DNA from 3 places in the Streptomyces sp. 4N124 genome. Region 1 is predicted to be linked to each of the others. Evidence: riboswitches for the same ligand, from Rfam matches in the RefSeq annotation. Region 1 holds a riboswitch; each other region holds the start of a gene.
What was found. A riboswitch is a leader RNA that binds a small molecule or an ion and turns the genes downstream of it on or off. The one in region 1 is predicted to bind cyclic di-AMP.
Positions count from the first base shown of each region.

Region 2: linked by a shared signal. The riboswitch ahead of ACTWQO_RS35685 (LysM peptidoglycan-binding domain-containing M23 family metallopeptidase) and the one ahead of ACTWQO_RS24350 (transglycosylase SLT domain-containing protein) in region 1 are both predicted to bind cyclic di-AMP.
Region 3: linked by a shared signal. The riboswitch ahead of ACTWQO_RS44155 (NlpC/P60 family protein) and the one ahead of ACTWQO_RS24350 (transglycosylase SLT domain-containing protein) in region 1 are both predicted to bind cyclic di-AMP.

Region 1 is NZ_JBQQBS010000024.1:121,432-125,637, forward strand. Features, by position in the region: gene fahA (fumarylacetoacetase) at 1-76, opposite strand, end outside; gene ACTWQO_RS24345 (HAD family hydrolase) at 375-1,187, shown strand; gene ACTWQO_RS24350 (transglycosylase SLT domain-containing protein) at 1,191-1,673, opposite strand; cyclic di-AMP (ydaO/yuaA leader) riboswitch at 1,677-1,839, opposite strand; gene ACTWQO_RS24355 (CocE/NonD family hydrolase) at 2,122-4,113, opposite strand.
Region 2 is NZ_JBQQBS010000048.1:42,929-47,134, forward strand. Features, by position in the region: gene ACTWQO_RS35675 (TetR/AcrR family transcriptional regulator) at 1-96, shown strand, start outside; gene ACTWQO_RS35680 (SGNH/GDSL hydrolase family protein) at 130-915, opposite strand; gene ACTWQO_RS35685 (LysM peptidoglycan-binding domain-containing M23 family metallopeptidase) at 1,150-2,115, opposite strand; cyclic di-AMP (ydaO/yuaA leader) riboswitch at 2,120-2,284, opposite strand; gene ACTWQO_RS35690 (alpha-galactosidase) at 2,582-4,206, opposite strand, start outside.
Region 3 is NZ_JBQQBS010000081.1:14,728-18,933, forward strand. Features, by position in the region: gene ACTWQO_RS44150 (tellurite resistance/C4-dicarboxylate transporter family protein) at 1-542, opposite strand, end outside; gene ACTWQO_RS44155 (NlpC/P60 family protein) at 656-1,819, opposite strand; cyclic di-AMP (ydaO/yuaA leader) riboswitch at 1,828-1,998, opposite strand; gene ACTWQO_RS44160 (ScyD/ScyE family protein) at 2,262-3,350, shown strand; gene pcrA (DNA helicase PcrA) at 3,476-4,206, shown strand, end outside.

The sequences.
Region 1 (4,206 bases):
CGGCGGGGGAGAAGACACCGTACGGAAGGTTGTGCGGGCCGAAGGGGTCGCCCTCGGGGACATCGAAGGGGGGCATGGGTGCTGCCTCGCTCTCGTGCGGTCCGTATACCAGGTGTGTCATGTGGTCGCGGCACACGTTACGGGGGCGAGGCCTGCTACGGCAGCCGCAGGTCAGCGACGTCGCCGAAGCCGTTCCGGACGGCGGGGGCGGTCTTCTGGAGGTGCCTTGGGGAAGGAGACGTCACGGCGTCACGGTGTCATTCGCTCCGGGGGCGTCCCGAGGGAGTGAAACGGGGACTCTCCGGCCCAAGTCACCGTAGGAGGCGTCCTGTTCGCGTCGAGTCGGTCGGGCTTTCTGTCCGTATTCTCTGATCATGGCCGCACCCATCGCATATTCACTCATCGCCACTGATCTGGACGGCACCCTGCTCCGGGGCGACGACACGCTCTCCGACCGGTCGCTCGCCGCGCTTGCGCAGGTGACGGCGTTCGGCGCCCGGCACTTGGTGGTGACGGGGCGGCCGGCCCCGAGGGTGCGGCCGTTGCTCGACATCCTCGGCAGCGAGGGGCTCGCGGTGTGCGGACAGGGCGCGCAGGTGTACGACGCCGGCGCGGACCGTCTGCTGTGGTCCGTCACGCTGGACCGGGAGCTGGCCGAGACCGCGCTCGGCAAGATCGAGGCGGAGATCGGGCAGGTGTACGCAGCCGTCGACCAGGACGGCGTCGACGGGCTCACGCTCATCGAACCGGGGTACCTGATGCCCCACCCGACCCTGCCCGCCGTACGCGTGGGGCGCCGCGACGACCTGTGGTGCGCGCCCATCAGCAAGGTGCTGCTGCGTCATCCCGCCCTGTCCGACGATGAGTTGGCGGCGACGGCGCGCGCGGTGGTGGGTTCACTCGCGACGGTCACCATGTCGGGGCCCGGGACCGTCGAACTCCAGCCATGCGGGGTGACCAAGGCGACCGGTCTCGCGCTGGCCGCCGAGCATCTGGGGCTGGGACCTGGGCAGACCATCGCTTTCGGGGACATGCCCAACGACATCCCCATGCTCGACTGGGCGGCGCACGGCGTCGCCATGGCCAACGCCCATCCCGAACTCAAGGCGGTGGCCGACGAGATCACCCTGTCGAACGAGGACGACGGCATCGCCGTCGTCCTCGAACGTCTCTTCCCGACGGGGTAGTTCTCAGTACGCGCCGAAGACGTTGTCGATCGAGCCGTACCGCTGGAACGCGTAGTTGCAGGCGGCGGTGATGTTGGCGACCGGATCGTACGGGTTGTACGCGGTGCCGGCCACGTGGTAGGCCTCGAAGGTCGGGTCGATGACCTGGAGGAGGCCCTTCGACGGGGTGCCCGCGGCGGCGTTGGAGTCCCAGTTGTTGATGGCTGCCGGGTTGCCGGAGGACTCCCGCATGATGTTGCGGTAGATGCCGTCGTACGACCCGGGGATGCCGTTCTGCGCCATCACCTGGAGGGACGCGCGGATCCAGCCGTCGAGGGTGTCGGCGTAGCCCAGCGAGGTGGCGGTGGCCACGGTCGGGGTGGCCGCCGAGGCGCTGGTCGCGCCGATGACCGGCAGCGCGAGGACGGCGACGCCGGTGCCGGCGACGGCGATGGCGCGGGTGATGCGAGCGGTTCTGGTACGGCGGTGCTTACCGGCTGCAGCCATGGCGAAGTTCCTCTCCGGCGCCTGCGAGGTGAGCTGTCGGGTTCGGGCTGGGAGGTGCCCGGCCACACCCTCACGGGCATGGCTTCACCCCGAGCCGTCCCGGCACGGTGTCCGGTCCGGCGGCTTACCTGGGTCCCCCGCTCCTGCCGTGCGGTGAGTTGGTCAATGGGTCGTTCGGGCGGTGGCAGGATTCGGCGTCCGCCCGACAGGCCGGGAACGTATGCGAGAGCACATGTCCGAAACAAGTACCGGATTCACACATCGCACCTATTGACCTTGGTGTGGGGCGAATGTGCTGCTTGATCCTTTGCGGTTGCCAAGCCCAACTGGCCATGGCGAAAGGCGGATCGGCGGATGCCTGTGTGTTTTCTGTGCAGGTCGGGACGTGAGTCACGTCACGCGTGTCCGCAAGCGCGGCAAAACGGGCAATCGGACCAAGAGGGCTTTATCAACCGGCCGTTCGCGGGATGCGCTTCTCCCAGGTCCGATGGAAGAGGACTTGGCCGCCCTCCGTGCAGATCACCTCGTCGGAGGTGGTGAAGTGGTCCCCGTCGCAGCTGATCTCCGAGCGGGTGCGGACCGTGGTGTCCCAGCCCTGTTCCGGGCGGTGCAACCGGATCGACCAGTCCGAGCGGGTGCGGGCCGACAGTGGGTCCGTCTCGTCGATCGTGTACGTCTCCAGCGCGTCCTCGGTGGACTCCAGCCCGTCGGGGTACGCGCGCGTGCCGCCGTACCTCGGGTCGACCTCAAGCCGCCACGTGCCCCGCGCGACGTCCCGCACCACCAGGCGTCCGGGGCGCGGCTCGTCGAGCGTGGCGGGGAAGTTGACGCCCAGCGGCTCAGCCTGCTCGGGTTCCTCGAAACGGATATTACGGTCGAATTCGCGCTTCCGTACGGGCAGTTCGAGGAAGCTGCCCGCCGGGTCCAGGGTGAAGCCCGCCGCCGAGTCGGGCTGCGGCCAGATCCACGGCCAGTACGCGGAGGAGACGGCGAGCCGGATGCGGTGGCCGGGCGGGAAGGCGTGGCCGACGGCATTCAGCTCGAAGGTCACCTCTTCGGTGGTGCCCGGCGTCCATGGCACGGTCCGGTCGCGGCCCTGTCGTGCCGAGAGGTTCAGTGCTCCGCGCGTGACCAGGGTCGACGAGCCGTCCGGTGCTATGTCACATACCCTCGCCACGACCTGCCCCCGCGGCGCCTGGGCAGTCACCCGCAGCCCCACCCGCGCCCGCCCCAGCACCCACGTCTCCTCGGCCACCGGAAACTCGAAGCACACCGACCGCGCGTCCTCCTCCCGCTGGTCCGGCGGCAGGTCGGCATCGTTGCCGAAGGGAATGAAGCGGCCGGCGTCGACCCCGGTGTGCATCGGCGACCGTACGAGGACGGGGGCGCCCTGACAGGCGTACGTCACCGTCGTCACGTTCGGGGAGGGCAACGCGGGCTCGCCGACCCAGCGGCCGGGCAGGGTGCCGTACACCGTGGCGGGGCGGTGGGAGTCGGTGACGTAGGCGCGCAGCAGGGGCTCGGGGAGTGCGCCCCTGCCCTTCAGCCAGTGGTCCCACCAGCGCAAAGTCTCCTGGAGGAAGCCGATCGCCGGACCGGGCGACAGGCCGCGGTCCGGGTACTGGTGCGACCAGGGGCCGATCAGTCCTCGTACGCGATCGGGTGGGAGGTGCTCGACGAGCCGCAGCACGGTGTCGCGGTACGGGTCGTGCCAGCCGCCCACCGCGAGGACGGCCGCCTTGATCGCGCCGTAGTCCTCACACACGCTGCCACGGCGCCAGTAGCGGTCCCGGGTCTGGTGGGCGAGCCAGGTGTGGACGAGGGGCTGGACGGCCTCCAGGCGCTCGACCCACATCTCGCGCCAGGCGGCCTCGCCGACGTGCCGCGGATCGGGCGGCCGGGAGGAGAAGGCGAGCATGGCGGCGGCCCAGGCGTGCATGTCCACCGCGAGGACGGAACCTCCCATGTAGTGCACGTCGTTGTCATAGCGATCGTCCGTCGAACAGACGGTCACGATCGCCTTGAGCGGCTCGGGCGCGAGGGCCGCGATCTGGAGGGAGTTGAAGCCGCCCCAGGAGATGCCGAACATGCCCACCTTGCCGTCGCACCAGGGCTGCGCCGCCAGCCAGTTGACCACCTCGACCCCGTCGGCCAGCTCCGTCACCGCGTACTCGTCGCCCGGGACGCCCTCACTGTTGCCGTGCCCGCGCACATCGACCCGGACGGAGGCGTAGCCGTGGCCCGCGTACCAGGGGTGGCGCTGGAAGTCGCGGGGAGCGGTCCAGTCGGTCAGGCGGTACGGAAGGTATTCGAGGAGCGCCGGTACGGGCTCGTCGGTGAGCGGGCGCCACGCGCGCGCGTAGAGCAGGGTCCCGTCCGACAAGGGGATACGGAGGTCCTCATGAGTCGTCTCGTAGGGGAAGGACGTACGGATGTTCATGGACACACCTCCCTACTTCCGGGTAAGTCGATAGATATCCATTCTTTTCAGATGATCGAAAACATACCGGTCGTGATCCGATACCGCCCGTGC
Region 2 (4,206 bases), on a different contig from region 1:
GCGGTGTCACGCGCGCGGGCGCAGGAATGGGTGGATGACGCTCTCGCCCGCGAACTGGGGCTGGAGCGGGAGGCGTTCACGGCGTCGGGGCGGTGAGCCTGGCCGCCCACCGCCCCTCGATCCACAAGCTCAGGCCACAGACGCGATCCGCTCCTTGATGTCGTCCGGCGACAGCGTGCCCTTCGCCGTCACATGGTCGCCCGACGACTCCCCGCGCAACCGCCGCCCGATCCACGGCACCAGATACTCGCGCGCCCAGTGGACGTCGTCCCGCCGCACTTCGAGGGTGCCGCGCGGCGGCAGCGGGGGCCAGGGCTGCTCGGGGTCGGCCGGGATATCAAGCCCGAGGACCTGGCCCGCGCGCAGCGCCACGCGCGTGTGCCCCTCGGCCGAGAGGTGGAGCCGGTCGTCGTCCCAGGCCCGCCGGTCCTGAATGGTCTTCAGGGACCACAGGTCGAGTACCGGGCAGCCGTACCGGTCGGCGACGGCCCGGACATGCCCGTTGTAGGTGGCGATCTTGCCGCGCAGATGCTTCAGCACCGGGACGCCCCGGGTGTCGAAGCCGGTCGTCACCATGACGGTGCCGACGGCCGAGGTGAGCCGGACGATCGCCCGCTCGAAGCGCTCGGCGACCTCGTCGGGGTCGGTTCCGGGCCGGATGATGTCGTTGCCGCCCGCACAGAACGAGACCAGGTCCGGGGCGAGTTCGGCGGCCCGCGGGAGTTGGTCGGCCACGATCTGGTCGAGGAGTCTGCCGCGCACGGCAAGGTTGGTGTACTCGAAGTCGCCCTCCGGCCGCCGGTCCGCGAGCAGTACCGCGAATCGGTCGGCCCAGCCGACGAACGCCCCGTCGGGGCCGGGGTCGCCGACGCCCTCGGTGAAGCTGTCCCCCACCGCCACGTACGACCCGATCACTGATCTGATGTCATTCTTCGAATCGTCTGCCACGTCGGCCCATGATTCACCTTCGGATGTGAGCTACGCGACCGTAGGAAGGGGTTGACGGACGGTGAGATAAGCCACTCCTAAAGTGTTCGCCAACTCAGGAATATGTCCCGACCGTGGTTACCGCACAGCCAACACCGAAGGCCGGACCCGGGGATCGGGGTCCGGCCTTCGGTGGCGTGGGGGACGCTTCAGGCGCCGGTGTCAGCTGACGGAGACACCCTTCGAGCGGAGGTAGGCGACGGGGTCGACGTCCGAGCCGTAGTCCGGGGTGGTGCGGATCTCGAAGTGCAGGTGCGGGCCGGTCGAGTTGCCGGTCGAGCCGGAGAGGCCGATCTGCTGGCCCGCGGTCACGCTCTGGCCGCTGGAGACGGAGAGCGAGGACAGGTGGCCGTACTGCGCGTAGTAGCCATCGGCGAGCTTGATGACGACCTGGTTGCCGTACGAGCCGGCCCAGCCCGCGGAGACGACCGTGCCCGCGCCGACGGCCTTGAGCGGGGTGCCGCTCGGGGCGGCGAAGTCGACGCCGGTGTGGTACCCGCTGGACCACATGCTGCCCGACATGCGGTACGGGGTGCCGACGCTGGCACCGGCCACGGGGAGGGTGAAGCCGCCGGCCGTACTCGTGGTGTCGGAGGACTGGGTGGTCGCCGTGTTCGAGGACGACTTCGACGAACCAGAAGCGGACGAACCAGATGAATCAGAAGAACCGGACGACTTCGGCGAAGAAGAGGATGACGAAGACGAAGCCGACGAAGAGGACGACGACTTGGAAGAACCGGTCGTGGCCTTCTTGCCGATCGAGAGCTTCAGGCCGGGGTGGATCAGCGCCGGGTCCGAGCCGACGGCCTCACGGTTGTCCGCATAGAGCTTCTGCCAGCCACCGCTGACATTCTGCTCGTCGGCGATCTTCGAGAGGTAGTCACCGGCCCGCACCGAATAGGTCCGCACACCCGAACTCTTCGCGGCGGCGGTCTTCTCGGCAGCCTTCTTTTCGGTCTTCGGAACCGACTGAACGGCCTTTTCCGAAACCGACTTGGCGGGAGCGGCATGCGCTCCGGTGGCCCCCAGGAGCGGGAGAGCGAGCGCGGCGCCACCGGTTCCGGCGACGGCGATCGAGCGGGTGAAGCGATGACTCTTGGGACGGCGGTGCTTACCCTTCGCGGGCATGACGAATTCCTCTCCGGCGCCTACGAGGTGAGCTGTCGGGTGCGGACTGGAGATGTCCGGCCGCGCGGTGGCGACTTAACCCCTAGCCGTTCCGGAGACCGGAACAGGCGGTTGTACCTGTGGGTCCCCCGCTCCTGCCGTTCACGGGTGAGTTGAGCGGTCTCCGGGCGGCGGCAGGATTGGGCGTCCGTCCGGATTGGTGGCGAACGTAAGCGACCAAGACGCAAAGGGACAAGCAAGAGGTTCCATGGCTGCGCGTTTCTCTTGATCCCTTGCGAGAAAACCCAGTCACCCTCCGTGAATTCCGCCCCGGTCGGCGCATTCAAATCCCCTGGAAAAACACCTGAATTACGTGAACATGACGGACAACGCTCGGTCACGAATATGACGCTGCTCACGCAGCTTCTCCCCAGGACGCTTTATTCCAGAGCGAGTTGGAACGAAGATCCTAATTCGGACAGATCACTCAGATGCGACGCAGCCGGAGAACCGTCGCATCAAGGTCGCCACGCAGCCCCGTGCACAACCCGTGATGCAGCAAAACCGCACCCCGGTGAACTTCGCCCGTTTCGCGGCATTCATACGACGCTGTCGGGTCGAGGCCGCGCAGCCGCACCACCGGAACGGGTTCGCCGTAACGCTGCGCCTCGAGCCAGGCGAGGACGACGGTCTCGTCGCCGAGCACGTACTGCACCGCACTCAGCCCGCCCTGCGGCGGCCGCAGCCGGTAGACGTCGCCGCGCTGCACGAGGGGCCGGATCTCCTTGTAGAGACCCACCCAGTTCCGAGCCTCGGCCAACTCGTCGTCCGTCCACTCGGTGAGGTCACCGCCGACCCCGAGCACTCCGGCCATGGCGCTCACGAACCGGAAGCGCAGCGAGCTGACCCGGCCGTTGAGCTGGACGTTGGGGCTGTCGGTGACCCACGCGGCCATGACACGTGCCGGGTGGATCTGGCTGAAGCCGTGCTGGATGGCGAGCCGGTCGAGCGGGTCGGTGTTGTCCGAGGTCCACACCTGATCCGTACGGCTCATGATCCCGAGGTCGATCCGGCCGCCGCCGCCCGAGCAGGACTCGAAGGCGACGCCGGGGTGCGCGTCCCGCAGCCGGTCCAACAAGCCGTACAGCGCACGCACATGGTCGACCCACAACCGCTGCGGATACGCCTCTCCCGGCCAGCCCGCATCGGTGAAGCAGCGATTGAAGTCCCACTTCACATAGTCGATCGGGGCACTGGAGAGAAGCGTGTCGAGCTGCTCCCAGAGGTATTCCTGAACGTCGTCGCGGGCGAGGTTCAGTACGAGCTGATTGCGGAATTCCGTCCGCTTGCGCCCGATTTGATGCTGCACCCATTCAGGATGGGCGCGATACAGGTCGCTGTCCGGATTGACCATTTCGGGCTCGACCCAGATACCGAACTGCATACCGAGGCCGTGCACGTGGTCCGCGAGCGGCTTGAGCCCGCCGGGGAAGCGGTCGGGGTTGGGCGTCCAGTCGCCGAGCCCGGCCCGGTCGCTGGTCCGCGCCCCGAACCAGCCGTCGTCGACCACGAACAGCTCCACGCCCATGCCCGCGGCCCGTCGCGCCAGCGCCCGCTGCTGCTCCTCGGAGATCTCGAACTCGGTGGCCTCCCAGGAGTTGAAGAGCACCGGCCGGTCCTCGCCCGCGTCCGGAATGACATACGTCCGCTGGTACGCGTGCCAGGCGCGGCTCGCCCCGCCGTAGCCGGCGTCGCTCCACAGGCCGGCGAAGACGGGCGTCGTGAACGACTCGCCCGCCGCCAGTCGCAGCAGGCCCGAGTCGTCGTAACCGGCGCCGCCGGTGATCTGCACGCGCGCGTCGGCGAGTTGCGCCACGGCGATCCGCCAGGACCCGGACCAGCCGAGCGCGCAGCCATAGACCTCGCCGCGCTCCTCGGTCGCGTCGGCGTCCAGCGCGACCCAGGGCAGGTGCTGATGTCCGGTATGTCCGCGACGGCTGCCGATGACCTTCTCACCGTAGGTGAGGTCGGAGCGCACGAGGCGGGACTCGGCGGCCCAGCGGCCGTGCAGCTGGGAGAGCCGCCAGCCGTCGCGGTCGGGCAGCGTCCAGG
Region 3 (4,206 bases), on a different contig from region 1:
TCGAAGCAGGCCAGCGCGACGCAGTACAGCACAAGACCCAGCCAGAACAGCACCATCGCCGCCCGCGCGAGCCAGGCCGCCCCCTCGGCAGCGGCCAGCGTGGCGCCGAGCACCGCGAGCCCCTGCGTGGCCACGCAGCCCAGGAACACCGCGCCCGGCATACGCCGCCGCCAGTGCCGTACGACGGCGACGAGCAGCACCGGGCACAGCACGGCGGCCAGCGCGAGCAGCGCCTCGGCGAGCGGCTGCCAGTCCAGGGCGGAGAAGCGGGTGCCGAGGACCGTCGTCGCCGCCACGGCGGTGAGAGCGCCCGGCGTCGCCGCCTCGGCGACCCACCTCTCCCGCTGCCGCAGCAGCCGTACGACGAAGTCCGCGGCCAGCCCCAGCCACGCCGCGCAGGCCACCGCGAGGGCGATACGGGACAGGACCTCGTACCCCGTCAGATGCAGACCGACCGACACGATGCCGGTCGCCATCACGGCGGCACCGGCCGCCGGTGAGCGCTGTGCCCACCAGGCGCGGAGGGGAGAGGGGCGGGGCATGGCCCCGATGGTAGGGAGCGGCACGCGCCTTGAGAGCGGGGCACGCGCGCGTGCGTACGGAAAACGCACGAGCGCGTGCGCACGGGAAACCCCGGTGCCGCGTCCCTGTCCTGTCAGGCGGGCCGTACCACGCTGTGGATCGACGACTCACCGTCGTAGTAGATCGACTCCTCACGCACATAGGCCCCCGGCTTCGGCGCGTGGATCATCATCCCGTTGCCGATGTAGATGCCGACGTGGCTGATGTCGTCGTAGAAGAAGACCAGGTCGCCGGGTTGGGCGGCGGAGAGGGAGACGGTCGTGCCGGCGTTCACCTGGTCCCAGGTGGTGCGCGGGAGGGAGATGCCGGCGGCGTTCCACGCGGCCTGGGTGAGGCCGGAGCAGTCGTAGGAGTCGGGGCCCGTGGCGCCCCAGACGTACGGCTTGCCGATCGTGGAGCGGGCGAAGGCGAGGACCTTCTCGGCCTTCGTGGCGTACGAGGAGTCGGCCACGGAGGTGTCGGAGGACTCCGACGTGCCGGTGCCGCTCTCCTGCTGCCGTTGCGCCTCCTCCTGGGCCGCCGCCTCCGCCGCGGCCTGCTGCCTGGCGAGTTCCGCGGCCTTGCGCTCGGCCTCCTGCTGCTTCTGCCGCTCGATCTCCGCGAGCCGCGCCTTCTCCTCGGCGGTCAGCTTCGACAGCAGCTCGCGTGCGTCGGCCAGCTTCTGCTGGACGGTCGTCTTGGCGGTCTTCAGGTCGCCCTGCGACTCGGTGAGCGTCTCCAGGCTCGCGGTGGCTTCCCGGCGCTTCTCCATCGTCGCGGACTGCTGCGTGACGAAGTCGTCGACCGCCTCCTTCTGACGGCCGGTCATCCGGTCCATCAGCTGGGTCTGGTCGAAGTAGTCCTGCGGGGTGTCCGCGAGCAGGAAGGTCGCCGTGTCGGGGGCGGAGGCGCCGGTGCGGTACTGGGCCGAGGCGAAGGAACCCAGTTCCTCGCGCGCCTCGTTGAGCTTCTGCGTGCGCTGCGCGACGTCGTCGAGGAGGGTGTCGACGCGCTTGCGCTGCTTGGTGGTCTTCTCTTTCGCCGAGTTGTACTTCTCGGTCGCCGACTCGGCCTGGCGGTAGAGGTCGTCGACCTTCTTCTCGACCTCTTCGAGACTCGGCTTGTCGTCGGCCGGGGGAGCGGCGTTGGCCGACTGGGACAGCAGGGCCACGGAGGTGAGGGCCGCCGTGGCGAGGGCGGGGGTCCGTATGCCTGCGACGCGCGAACCCGAAGGACGCGACTTGCGGTGCGACGCCAAGGGAGGCGACTCCTTCCATCTTCCGCCTACCGAGTTAGCTGTCGGGTTCGGGCGGGTGGTTCGGAAGGGTTGCCCTACGACCGCTTCCCGAAGGGAAGTCCGGTCGATTCACCCCAAGTTCGGTGGGTCCCCGGCTCCGGTCTGCCCAGCGGGCGCGCCGGACTCGGCGGAGGCCGTACGGCCCGGCGACGTTCGCCGGTAGGGGTCGTGCGGCCTGGAGGAACGCTAGCCAACTCGTGTGGCCCCTGTGAAGGTTGATGGGCGAAATGCCCGATACATTTTCGTGACCTTAGCCTGGGGCGTCGCTCGCCGTGGTCAATACGCAGGGGTCTGCGGCGAGTTGCTCGTATTTTGTCCGGAGTGACAGCGTCCGCCCGCTTCGGGGCGGTAGCTTCCAGCCAGCCACGGTCGGGAGCCGTGGCGGCTGAGAGGGAGTACGGCCATGAGGACACGCACCGCACTCGTCATCGCCACAGGAGTCGCACTCACCGCCACCGCGGGCATCGCACCCGCGAGCGCAGGCGCCGGACAGGACAGCCACACCGGCGGCAAACCCGTCGTCCGCGTGATCGCGAAGGGCCTCGACAATCCGCGCCAGCTGTCGTACGACCACGGGCGCCTGTACGTCGCCGAGGCCGGCCGCGGCGGCAAGCAGTGCATCGGGGAGGGGCCGGAGGGCGAGACCTGCATCGGCCTCTCGTCGGCCGTCACCAAGATCTACTGGAACGGGGGCGCATGGAAGCACTACAGGGTGGTGCAGGGCCTGCCCTCGGCCGCCGCCCCGGACGGCGGCTTCGCGACCGGCGTCGACGGCGTCTCCGCGCGGCACGGCAAGCTCTGGGGCGTCGAGACCTTCGCCCCGCCGGAAGCCGGAGTGCCCACGACGCCGCCCTGGAACAAGCTCGGCAAGCTGCTGAAGATCACCCACGGCAAGGCGAAGATCGCCGCGGACATCGCGGCCGTAGAGCTGAAGCACAACCCGCACAAGGCATCCGTGGAGTCCAACCCGTACGCCGTCCTCGCGCTCCCCGACGGCCGCAAGATCGTCGCGGACGCCGCCGGGAACGACCTGATCGAGGTCTCGCCGTCCGGCCGGGCCCGCCCCTTCACCGTCTTCCCGGACCACGACAAGAACCAGTCCGTCCCGACCTCCCTGGTGCTCGGCCCCGACGGCAAGCTCTACGTCGGCGAGCTCAACGGCGAGACCGAGAAGCCCACCGCGCGCGTGTGGCAGGTCGACCCCTGGACCGGCAAGATCCTCGGCTGGAAGTCCGGCTTCGGCTCGATCACCGGCCTCGCCGTCAACGACAAGGGCGACCTGTACGTCAGCCAGCTCTTCGCCGGCGTCGTCACCAAGGTCTCCCACGGCAAGCGGACGAACGTGAAGGTGCCGTTCCCGGCGGGCGTGGCCGTCGACCCGTACGACGGCAAGGTCTATGTCTCGGCCTGGTCCGTCGCCGACCGGGACGGAACGGATCTGGGGCAGGGGAGGACGCCGGGCGGCCAGGTCTGGAAGATCCTCGGCTTCTGAGCCGGCCGGCCTTCTTCTGGGCCGACTGAGGGTTCGCACACTCTGAGACCCTTGGGGCTTGGAATTCGGCGATGTTCTCAGGGCGGCGGCGGGCTGTCAGTGGGGCGCCCTAAACTCGGAGAGCGATGAGCAGCCTCTTTGATGACAGCTTCCTGGCGGACCTCCAGGCCCCGCGGGCCCATGCGGAGGAACCCCCGCCGCCGCCCGAGGACGATCATGTGCCGGAGCCGGTTCCGGACGATCTGTTCGGCGGGAAGTTCGACGCGCCGCCGGACCGGGACGCGTACTACCGGGACGGCGCCCACCGCCCGGCGGTGGACCCGGCCGCGCTCCTGGACGGGCTGAACGAGAACCAGCGAGCGGCCGTCGTCCACTCCGGCTCCCCGCTGCTCATCGTGGCCGGCGCCGGCTCCGGCAAGACGCGCGTGCTGACGCACCGCATCGCGTACCTGCTCGGCGAGCGCAAGGTGCACCCCGGCCAGATCCTCGCGATCACCTTCACCAACAAGGCCGCCGGTGAGATGAAGGAGCGCGTCGAGCAGCTCGTCGGCCCGCGCGCGAACGCGATGTGGGTGATGACCTTCCACAGCGCATGCGTACGCATCCTGCGCCGCGAGTCGAAGAAGCTCGGCTTCACGTCATCCTTCTCGATCTACGACGCCGCCGATTCCAAGCGTCTGATGGCCCTGGTCTGCCGCGACCTGGACCTCGACCCCAAGCGCTACCCGCCCAAGTCCTTCAGCGCCAAGATCAGCAACCTCAAGAACGAGCTGATCGACGAGGAGGACTTCGCCGCCCAGGCCACCGACGGCTTCGAGAAGACCCTCGCCCAGGCATACGCGATGTACCAGTCGCG